Linked DNA regions of Shinella zoogloeoides. The protein of the gene in region 2 interacts with the protein of the main gene of each other region in a pairwise test. Links are inferred from orthologs where the notes say so. Each region holds a gene or a part of one and is shown on either strand. Other genes may lie near its edges.

Evidence for each region. Proteins that work in one complex are often made in the same cells at the same time.
Region 1: the proteins of Q9316_RS09035 (region 2) and rlmB interact in binary tests that used the Escherichia coli proteins (3 or more experiments, as listed by UniProt). The link is inferred for Shinella zoogloeoides from one-to-one orthologs.

What each region holds. Positions count from the first base shown.
Region 1 is NZ_CP132311.1:1,318,832-1,323,162, forward strand. Bases 453-3,429 are described here. They hold rlmB (23S rRNA (guanosine(2251)-2'-O)-methyltransferase RlmB), read right to left. Parts: upstream 2,391-3,429; coding sequence 1,515-2,390; downstream 453-1,514. Other genes in these bases: Q9316_RS07495 (LysR family transcriptional regulator), read right to left, coding at 453-689; Q9316_RS07500 (FMN-dependent NADH-azoreductase), read left to right, coding at 820-1,443; zwf (glucose-6-phosphate dehydrogenase), read left to right, coding at 3,139-3,429. Outside these bases: more of Q9316_RS07495, read right to left, coding at 1-452; more of zwf, read left to right, coding at 3,430-4,331. UniProt on the Escherichia coli protein: Specifically methylates the ribose of guanosine 2251 in 23S rRNA.
Region 2 is NZ_CP132311.1:1,592,165-1,596,399, reverse strand. Bases 35-2,915 are described here. They hold Q9316_RS09035 (NAD(P)H-hydrate dehydratase), read left to right. Parts: upstream 35-671; coding sequence 672-2,159; downstream 2,160-2,915. Other genes in these bases: Q9316_RS09030 (DUF72 domain-containing protein), read right to left, coding at 2,243-2,915; Q9316_RS09040 (P-II family nitrogen regulator), read right to left, coding at 35-307. In the rest of the region: more of Q9316_RS09040, read right to left, coding at 1-34; more of Q9316_RS09030, read right to left, coding at 2,916-3,046; Q9316_RS09025 (glutathione S-transferase family protein), read right to left, coding at 3,080-3,703; excinuclease ABC subunit UvrA, read right to left, coding at 3,707-4,235. UniProt on the Escherichia coli protein: Bifunctional enzyme that catalyzes the epimerization of the S- and R-forms of NAD(P)HX and the dehydration of the S-form of NAD(P)HX at the expense of ADP, which is converted to AMP.

The DNA.
Region 1 (4,331 bases), 270 kb from region 2 along the record:
GCCCGCTCCAGCACGCTGAAATCCGAGCAGGTCAGCACCGGCGAATGGGAGACGTCGTGCACCTCGCCATTGGCGTGGTACAGCGTCCAGATGGCGCGTGGGTTGTTTTCCTGCATGGAGAGCGTTGGCACGCGGCCGATCGTGTCGAGATCGATCGGGCCGTAGCGCTCGAGAAAGCGCGGGCTTGCCGCGAGATAGCGCCGCGTGCCGCCGAAGCGGCGCACGATCAGCGATTGGTCGGTATCGTAGCTGTCGCGCACGCGCAGCGCGACGTCGATCCGTTCCTCGATGAGATCGACCGGCCGGCCGGTGGTGAGGATGGAGAGGCGCACCAGCGGAAAGCGCTTCATGAAGCCGGGCAGGATATCGGCCACGACAGGCGCGAAGCCCGGCGGCATCGACAGGCGGACGGTGCCCGCCGGCTCGGCCTTGGCGACGGCGACGACGGCTTCGGCCGCCTCCACGCCTGACAGCACCGCCTCGCAGCGCTCGTAGAAGGACTGGCCGATATCGGTGACGGCGAGTTTGCGGGTCGAGCGTTCGATGAGCCGCACGCCGAGCTGCTCCTCCAGCGCCGCGATCCGCTTGCTGATCTTCGATTTCGGCACGGAGAGCGCATGGGCCGCCGCCGTAAAACCCTTGTGCCGCACGACGGCGGCGTAGAGTGCGAGATCGTTCAGGTCCTGCATGGTGTCTCTCCGATGGATGCCTGATTTATTGTTTCCCATTTGAAACGGTCAATTGGATTTTTGCTGTCTAATCACGCGATTGTTTTCGGAACATATGTGTTGCACCCAATTCAAGCAAAGGTGTTGACCCATGAACGTTCTCCATATCGACTCCGGCATCCTCGGAGACCATTCCGTATCCCGCCGCCTGACCGCGGCCGTCGTCGCCCAGATCAAGGCCGAGCAGCCGGGCGCCACGGTGACCTATCGCGATCTCGTCGCAAGCCCGCTGCCGCATCTTTCCGGCGCCCACCTGATGGCGGCCAATGCCAAGCCGGAAGACGTCGATGCCAGGATCGCGGCCGACGTCGCCGAGAGCCAGGTCGTCCTCGACGAATTCCTCTCTGCCGACACCATCATCCTCGGCGTGCCCATGTACAATTTCTCCCTGCCCAGCCAGCTCAAGGCCTGGATCGACCGCGTCGCCGTCGCCGGCAAGACGTTCCGCTATACGGCCGAAGGGCCGGAAGGCCTTGCCAAGGGCAAGAAGGTCATTATCGTTTCTACCCGCGGCGGCCACTACAGCGCCGGCCCAGCGGCTGCAATGGACCACCAGGAGAGCTACCTGAAGGTCGTGCTCGGCTTCTTCGGCATCACGGATGTGGAAGTGGTGCGCGCGGAGGGCCTGAACCTCAGCGCCGATTCGAAGGTCGAAGCCATTTCCGAAGCTGAGCGCACCATTTCGGGCCGGGCCAACCTGCGGCTCGTCGGCTGACGATAAACTCCGAAACGCAAAGGCCCGCCGGCTGAAACCGGCGGGCCTTTGCGTTTTTCCGTGCCGGCGGTTCAGCCGAAGAGATGGCGGTGCGTGGCGTAGAGCGCGATGGCGGCCGCATTGGAGACGTTGAGCGACTTGATCGCGCCGGGCATGTCGAGACGGGCGAGCGCCTTGCAGGTGGCGCGCGTCTTCTGCCTTAGGCCCTTGCCTTCCGCGCCCATGACGAGCGCGATGCGCTGGCCGGACAGCGTTCCCTCCAGCGGCGCCGGCCCTTCCGAATCAAGGCCGATCGTCACGAAGCCGAGCTTGTGCAACTCTTCCAGCGCATCGGAAAGGTTGGTGATCTGGACATAGGGGATGAGTTCAAGCGCGCCGGAGGCGGTCTTGGCGAGCACGCCCGATTCGGTCGGCGAATGGCGCTGCGTGGTGATGACCGCGCCGGCATTGAAGGCGACGGCCGAGCGCATGATGGCGCCGACATTGTGCGGGTCCGTGACCTGATCGAGCACCAGAAGCAGCGGGCTGTCCTTCAGCGCCTCGAGCCGGCGCACCGGCAGCGGGCGCGTTTCCAGCATCACGCCCTGGTGGATGGCGTCCGCGCCGAGGACCTTGTCGAGATCGGAGGGAAGCACGGTCTCGACCGGGTAGGGCAGCGTCGAGAAATCCGGCAGCTCCAGCCGCTGGGCGGCATTCAGGCTCACCGAGAGCTTGATGATCTTGCGCTCGGGATTGTCGAGCGCCGCGCGCACGGTGTGCAGGCCATAAAGATAGACCTGGTCCGGGGCGAGGGTGGGCGGCTTCCAGCCTTCCGCCGGCTTGCGGCGGCGGTCGTCCTTCGGCGTCGGGATCTCGCCGCGCTCGCGCTTCTGGTCGCGGTGCGCCCGGCGCAGGTTGGCGTAATGGGTGTCTTTTGCGGACTTGCCGCCGGTGTCATCTTTGCTCATGCGGCCATATAAAGCATGTCGTGCGAAAGTGTGCAGGGGATTTGCGATAAAGGCGGGTGAAATTCGAAAGCCTGCCGGCTGCATGCGGTCACTCCGACAGGACCGGCGCGTCATGAACGGCTTGCGTCCGGCATTTGGGGACGATGACGTTTTTCGCAATTTTTTCCGTGACGTCGTGTTGACAGGACGAATTGTGCCCGTCATATACGCCGCCAGATCGAAGGCGCCGCCGAGAGGCACTGCCCGCCGGTCGACACTGGTCGCATGATCCCGACGGAATATGGAGGGATGCCCGAGTGGTTAAAGGGGACGGACTGTAAATCCGTTGGCTCAGCCTACGTTGGTTCAAATCCAACTCCCTCCACCATTCCGTTGCTTCGGATCATGACCACCCCGCGGGTATAGCTCAATGGTAGAGCAGCAGCCTTCCAAGCTGAATACGCGGGTTCGATTCCCGCTACCCGCTCCAATATTTCAATAATTTACGAAACCTGGTGCCACTTGCGCCTTCAGCGCCGGCTGTTCGCGCCTGCACTCGCATTTTCGGGATGCCGCCGCGGCTGGCCCTTGATCCACCTCGTAATCCATGCCTCTATTCAACCTTGAATGGGCGAGGGGCTTCGACGTGCAGGCTTCAGGTACCAGGACGGTCGTCTCGCGGCGGCGAAACGCCGGCGCGGGCCTGGTCTTACCCCGTCCGCAAGACGCAACGGAAAGCTTGAGGGCTGGTAATTTGCCGAAGAATTCCATGCGGGTCGGTCCCGGCTATCCACAGGTCGTCGTGCTCGTCGGAGCGACGGGCGATCTCTCGCGCCGCAAGCTGCTGCCGGGCCTGTTCCATCTCATCAATGCCGGCTTCATTCCGGGCTGCCGGATCATCGGCGTCTCGCTCGACGATATGGACGCCGGCGGTTTCCGGGCCATCGCGCGCGATTCGCTCGACAAGTTCCTGACACGCAAATTCACCGAGGCGGAGTGGGAGGCGTTTTCCGCGTCCCTCGATTATGTCCCGCTTTCCGCCGGCGCCGATGTGCTGAAGGCGGCGGTCGAGAGGGCGGAGGAAGCGCTGGGCGCCGAGACGCGGCGCATTCACTATCTCTCCGTGCCGCCGAATGCCGCTCTGCCGGCCGTGCAGCTTCTCGCCCAGGCCGGGCTGACGGATCGCTGCCGCATCATCATGGAAAAGCCCTTCGGCACCGACCTTGCCAGCGCGGTGGCGCTGAACAAGAAGCTGCACGAGGTGTTCGACGAGAAGCAGATTTTCCGCATCGACCATTTCCTCGGCAAGGAGCCGGCGCAGAACATCCTGGCCTTCCGCTTCGGCAACGGCCTGTTCGAGCCGATCTGGAACCGCAACTTCATCGATCACGTACAGATCGACGTGCCGGAGACGCTCGGCCTTTCCACGCGCGCGGCCTTCTACGAGACCACCGGCGCCTATCGCGACATGGTGGTGACCCATCTGTTTCAGATCCTCGCCTTCATGGCGATGGAGCCGCCCACTGCGCTCGAGCCGGCGCCGATCTCGGAGGAGAAGAACAAGGTGTTCCGCTCCATGCTGCCGATCGAGCCGCGCGACGTGGTGCGCGGTCAATATATCGGCTACCGCAAGGAGCCCGGCGTCGATCCGGAAAGCGACACCGACACCTTCATCGCCCTCAAATGCGCCATCGACAACTGGCGCTGGGCCGGGGTGCCGTTCTTCCTGCGCACCGGCAAGCGCCTTGCCGAAGGACAGCGCATCATCTCGATCGCCTTCCGTGAGCCGCCGAAGTCGATGTTCCCGGCCGGCTCCGGCGTCGGCGCGCAGGGGCCCGATCACCTCACCTTCGATTTGGCCGATGCCTCCAAGGTCTCGCTCTCCTTCTACGGCAAGCGGCCCGGCCCGGGTTTCAGGCTCGACAAGCTCTCGCTGCAATTCGCCATGAGCGAAACCGGCCT
Region 2 (4,235 bases):
GGATGCGGATGACTTCCTCGACGTTGGAGACGAAGATCTTGCCATCGCCGATGCGGCCGGTCTGGGCCGCGTTGCGGATCGCCTCGATGACGGCCTCCGCATTCTCGTCCGCCAGCACGACCTCGACCTTCACCTTGGGCAGAAAGTCGACAACGTATTCGGCGCCACGGTAAAGCTCCGTGTGCCCCTTCTGGCGTCCAAAGCCCTTCGCCTCGGTGACGGTGATACCCTGCAGGCCGACTTCCTGAAGAGCCTCCTTCACCTCATCGAGTTTGAAAGGCTTGATGATCGCTTCGATCTTCTTCATGAGAAAATGTCTCTCCGCTTCTCCCGTTTGCGCGAGGTTTGCGCCCGCTGCTCACTTGAATGCATGTAGCATGCCAACTTGAAGCAGGATGCGTGCCAGATGGAATGAAATCCGTTTCCGCTACGATCCCGCTCGTCCTCACGGCGGCGATACTGCGGCTTTCCGGGAAAAAGGGGAAGGGAAATCTGCCTAAAAATTGTCTCTTTCCGTCTCGGTAGACACGGCATGGCGCGAAGGCGGGCAGGCTTCGCGCGAAAAGGCGCAAATTTGAGCATATTGAATATGCAAATGCCTATTTAAAGGGCTTTCGGCAAAGGCGGAGATCGCGCTTGTCTCGGTCGTGCCTTTGCAGGCATGGTGGGCCATGCACAAGGAAATCGACACGCTGATCATAACGCCCGCGGAGATGGGCCGCATCGACCGCATGGCCGCGGCATCCGGCCTGTCGAGCTACGGGCTGATGGAGCGGGCGGGGCAGGCGGTCGCCGCCGCGGCGCTGCGCCGCTTTCCTGGTGCCCTGCGGTTCGCCGTGCTCTGCGGCCCCGGCAACAATGGCGGCGACGGTTTTGTCGCCGCGCGCGCCCTGCGGGCGGCGGGAGCGGTCATAGCGGTCCACGTCCTTGGAGATATTGCCACGCTGAAGGGCGATGCCGCAGCGGCCTTCCTTCATTTTACCGGCACGGTCGCGCCGCTCGCGGACTATGAACCCCAGCCGGGCGATGTCGTGGTCGATGCGCTGTTCGGCGCAGGTTTGGCGCGCGACCTTCCGGCCGACGTCATCCGGCTCATCGAGGCTGTCCGCCGGAATGCCCTGCCGGTGCTGGCGGTGGATCTGCCGTCCGGCGTCGATGGACGCACGGGACAGGTGAGGGGTGCGGCCTTCGAGGCGGAAGCGACCGTCACCTTTATGTGCCGCAAGCCCGGCCACCTTCTCCTGCCGGGACGAACGCTTGCCGGCGAGATGGAAGTTTTCGATATTGGCATTCCCGGGCGGATTCTTGCCGGTCATGCCGGCCATATGCGGGTGAACATGCCGGCCATCTGGCGTCTTGCGTCGCCGGCGCAGACGGGCGCGACGCACAAATATGTGCGGGGCCATCTCGCCGTCTTTTCCGGCCCGGCGACCGCCACCGGCGCGGCGCGGCTCTCCGCCATGGCCGGTCTTCGCGCGGGCGCCGGCCTCGTCACCATCCTGTCGCCGGGCGATGCGCTTTCCGCCAATGCGGCACACCTGACCGGGATCATGCTCAAACCGCTCGATGACGACGACGATCTCAAATCCCTCCTGGAGGATGAGCGCCTGAAGACCTTCGTTCTCGGTCCCGGATTCGGGGGTGCGGACAAGGCGAGGGGTTATGTCCGGCGCCTTGCCGAAGGCGGCCGCCGCCTCGTGCTCGATGCCGACGGCATCAGTGCCTTCCGGGACGATCCGAGCGCGCTCTTCGAGCTTTTCGCGGAAGGAGGGCCCCGGCTGGTGCTGACGCCTCACGATGGCGAATTCGCCCGGCTGTTTCCCGACCTTGCCGGCGACAAGACCCTCTCGAAGATCGAGCGGGCGCAGAAGGCCGCCGCACGCAGCAACGCCGTCATGATCCTCAAGGGCGCCGATACGGTCATCGCCGCGCCGGACGGCCGGGTGCTGGTCAACGAGAACGCGCCGCCATGGCTGGCGACGGCGGGCTCCGGCGATGTCCTGGCCGGCATTGTCGGCGCCCATCTGACGCAGGGCCTGCCCGCCTTCGAGGCCGCCGCCAGCGCCGTCTGGCGTCATGGCCAGGCCGGGCGCATTGCGGGCGAGGGGCTGACGGCGGAAGACCTGCCGGGCGCTATTCCGCCTTGGCCGACGGCATGAGGCGTCATCGGTGCGGTCGAGAAGACTCGAATTTCGCTATGGCCGGTCTCCACCTGCCGACCGGCCGTACAGGCGGCTAAGCTTCAGCCCACCCGTTTTTGCAGTTCACGCGCGCCGTTCGGCGCGTTCACCTTGCCGGAGGTGATGAAGAAGGCGAAGACGTCGCGGGCCTTCTTTGCCGGCTTGGTGTCGGGGTCGATCTTCGGCAGGTCGGACGGCTCGCCGCCGGCGGCCCAGTCCTTGAGCCGTGCCGCCCATTCGTCGAGCGCCTTTTCCGGATAGCAGGTCTTGATGTCGTCCGAGCCCTTCTGCAGGCGCGCATAGACGAAATCCGCCGTCACGTCGGCGATCTCCGGATAGTCCTCATGCTGCGCATAGACGATGGCGGCCTTGTGCTTGCGGGCGAGCGCGGCGAATTCCGGCACAAGGAACGTATCGTTGCGCACCTCGAGCACATGTTTCAGCGCGAGGCCGTCCAGCTTCTCCGGCAGGAGTTTCAGGAATCCCTCGAAATCCTCCGGCTCGAACTTCTTCGTCGGCGGGAACTGCCAGAGGATCGGGCCGAGATGGTCGCCGAGTTCGGTAAGGCCCTGCGTCAGGAATTTTTCGACCGACTCGCCGCCATCGGCGAGCACCTTGCGGTTCGTCGTGAAGCGGCTCGCCTTCAGGGAGAAGATGAAGCCGTCGGGCACTTCGGAGGCCCATTTGGCGAAGGTCTCCGGCTTCTGAGAGCCGTAGTAGGTGCCGTTCACCTCGATGGCCGTCAGTTCCCGGCTGGCGAATTCTAACTGCCGCTTCTTCGGCAGTTTTTCCGGGTAGAAAGTGCCTTCCCACGGATCGAAGGTCCAGCCGCCGATGCCGGTTCTGATGGTGCCGGATGTGCTCATGTCAATTCTCCTCGACAGACAGATGGCGGCGCCTCAAGCCGGCGCGATGAACGGTTGTGCAATCTCCTGAAACACCGGCAGGTCTTCCATGCCGGCTGCATGCGCGGCGAGGGCCGGGAAGGCGGCCGGATCGATGAGGCCCGGATGGGCCTCGCCCACATGGCGCCAGGCGCAGGTGACAGCGATATCCGCATGGGTGATGCGGCCGAACCAGTACGGTCCCGGGCGCGTGGCGCGTTCCGCTTCCAGCGCGGCAAGCACGGCCAGGATCTGCGCACGACAGCGCTCGACGAAATAGGCGGAAGGTGTTTCGTGCAGGTGCTGCTCGTAGAACAGGCTGACGCCCTTGTCCGCCAAACCGGTCGCAAACGCCATGATCCTCAAGACCTGGCGGCGCTCCGGCTCGGCCTGCGGCAACAGGCGCATTTCCGCCGGGACGAGGCCATCGACGTAATCGAGGATGGAAGCGCTGTCGGCCACCAAGTCGCCATCGTCGAGCACCAGCGTCGGCACGCGCATCAACGGGTTGAGCGCCTGCACCTTGTCGCCCTCGCTGAACACCGACCAGGGCCGGTGCTCGAACGGCAGATCGTAAAGCCGCATGGCGATGGCCACGCGGCGCACATAGGACGAATCGTACTGGCCGATCAGGATCATCGGCTACTCCGCCGCCGCCCGCTTCATTGGCCGGCGCTCCAGCAGCTCCTTCAGGAAATGGCCGGTATAGGAGCGTTCCACCTTCACCACATCTTCCGGCGTGCCTTCCGCGATCACCTCGCCGCCGCCGTCGCCGCCCTCGGGGCCGAAGTCGATGATCCAGTCGGCGGTCTTGATGACCTCCAGATTGTGCTCGATGACGACGACCGAATTGCCCTGGTTGACCAGCTCGTGCAGCACTTCCAGCAGCTTTGCGACGTCGTGGAAATGCAGGCCCGTCGTCGGCTCGTCGAGGATGTAGAGCGTGCGGCCGGTCGAGCGCTTCGACAGCTCCTTGGCGAGCTTGACGCGCTGCGCCTCGCCGCCCGACAGGGTGTTGGCCTGCTGGCCGACCTTGATATAACCGAGGCCCACCTGGTTCAGCGTCACCAGCTTGTCGCGCACGGCGGGAACGGCGGCGAAGAACTCGACGCCTTCCTCGACGGTCATGTCCAGCACGTCGGCGATCGACTTGCCCTTGAAGGTGACGTCG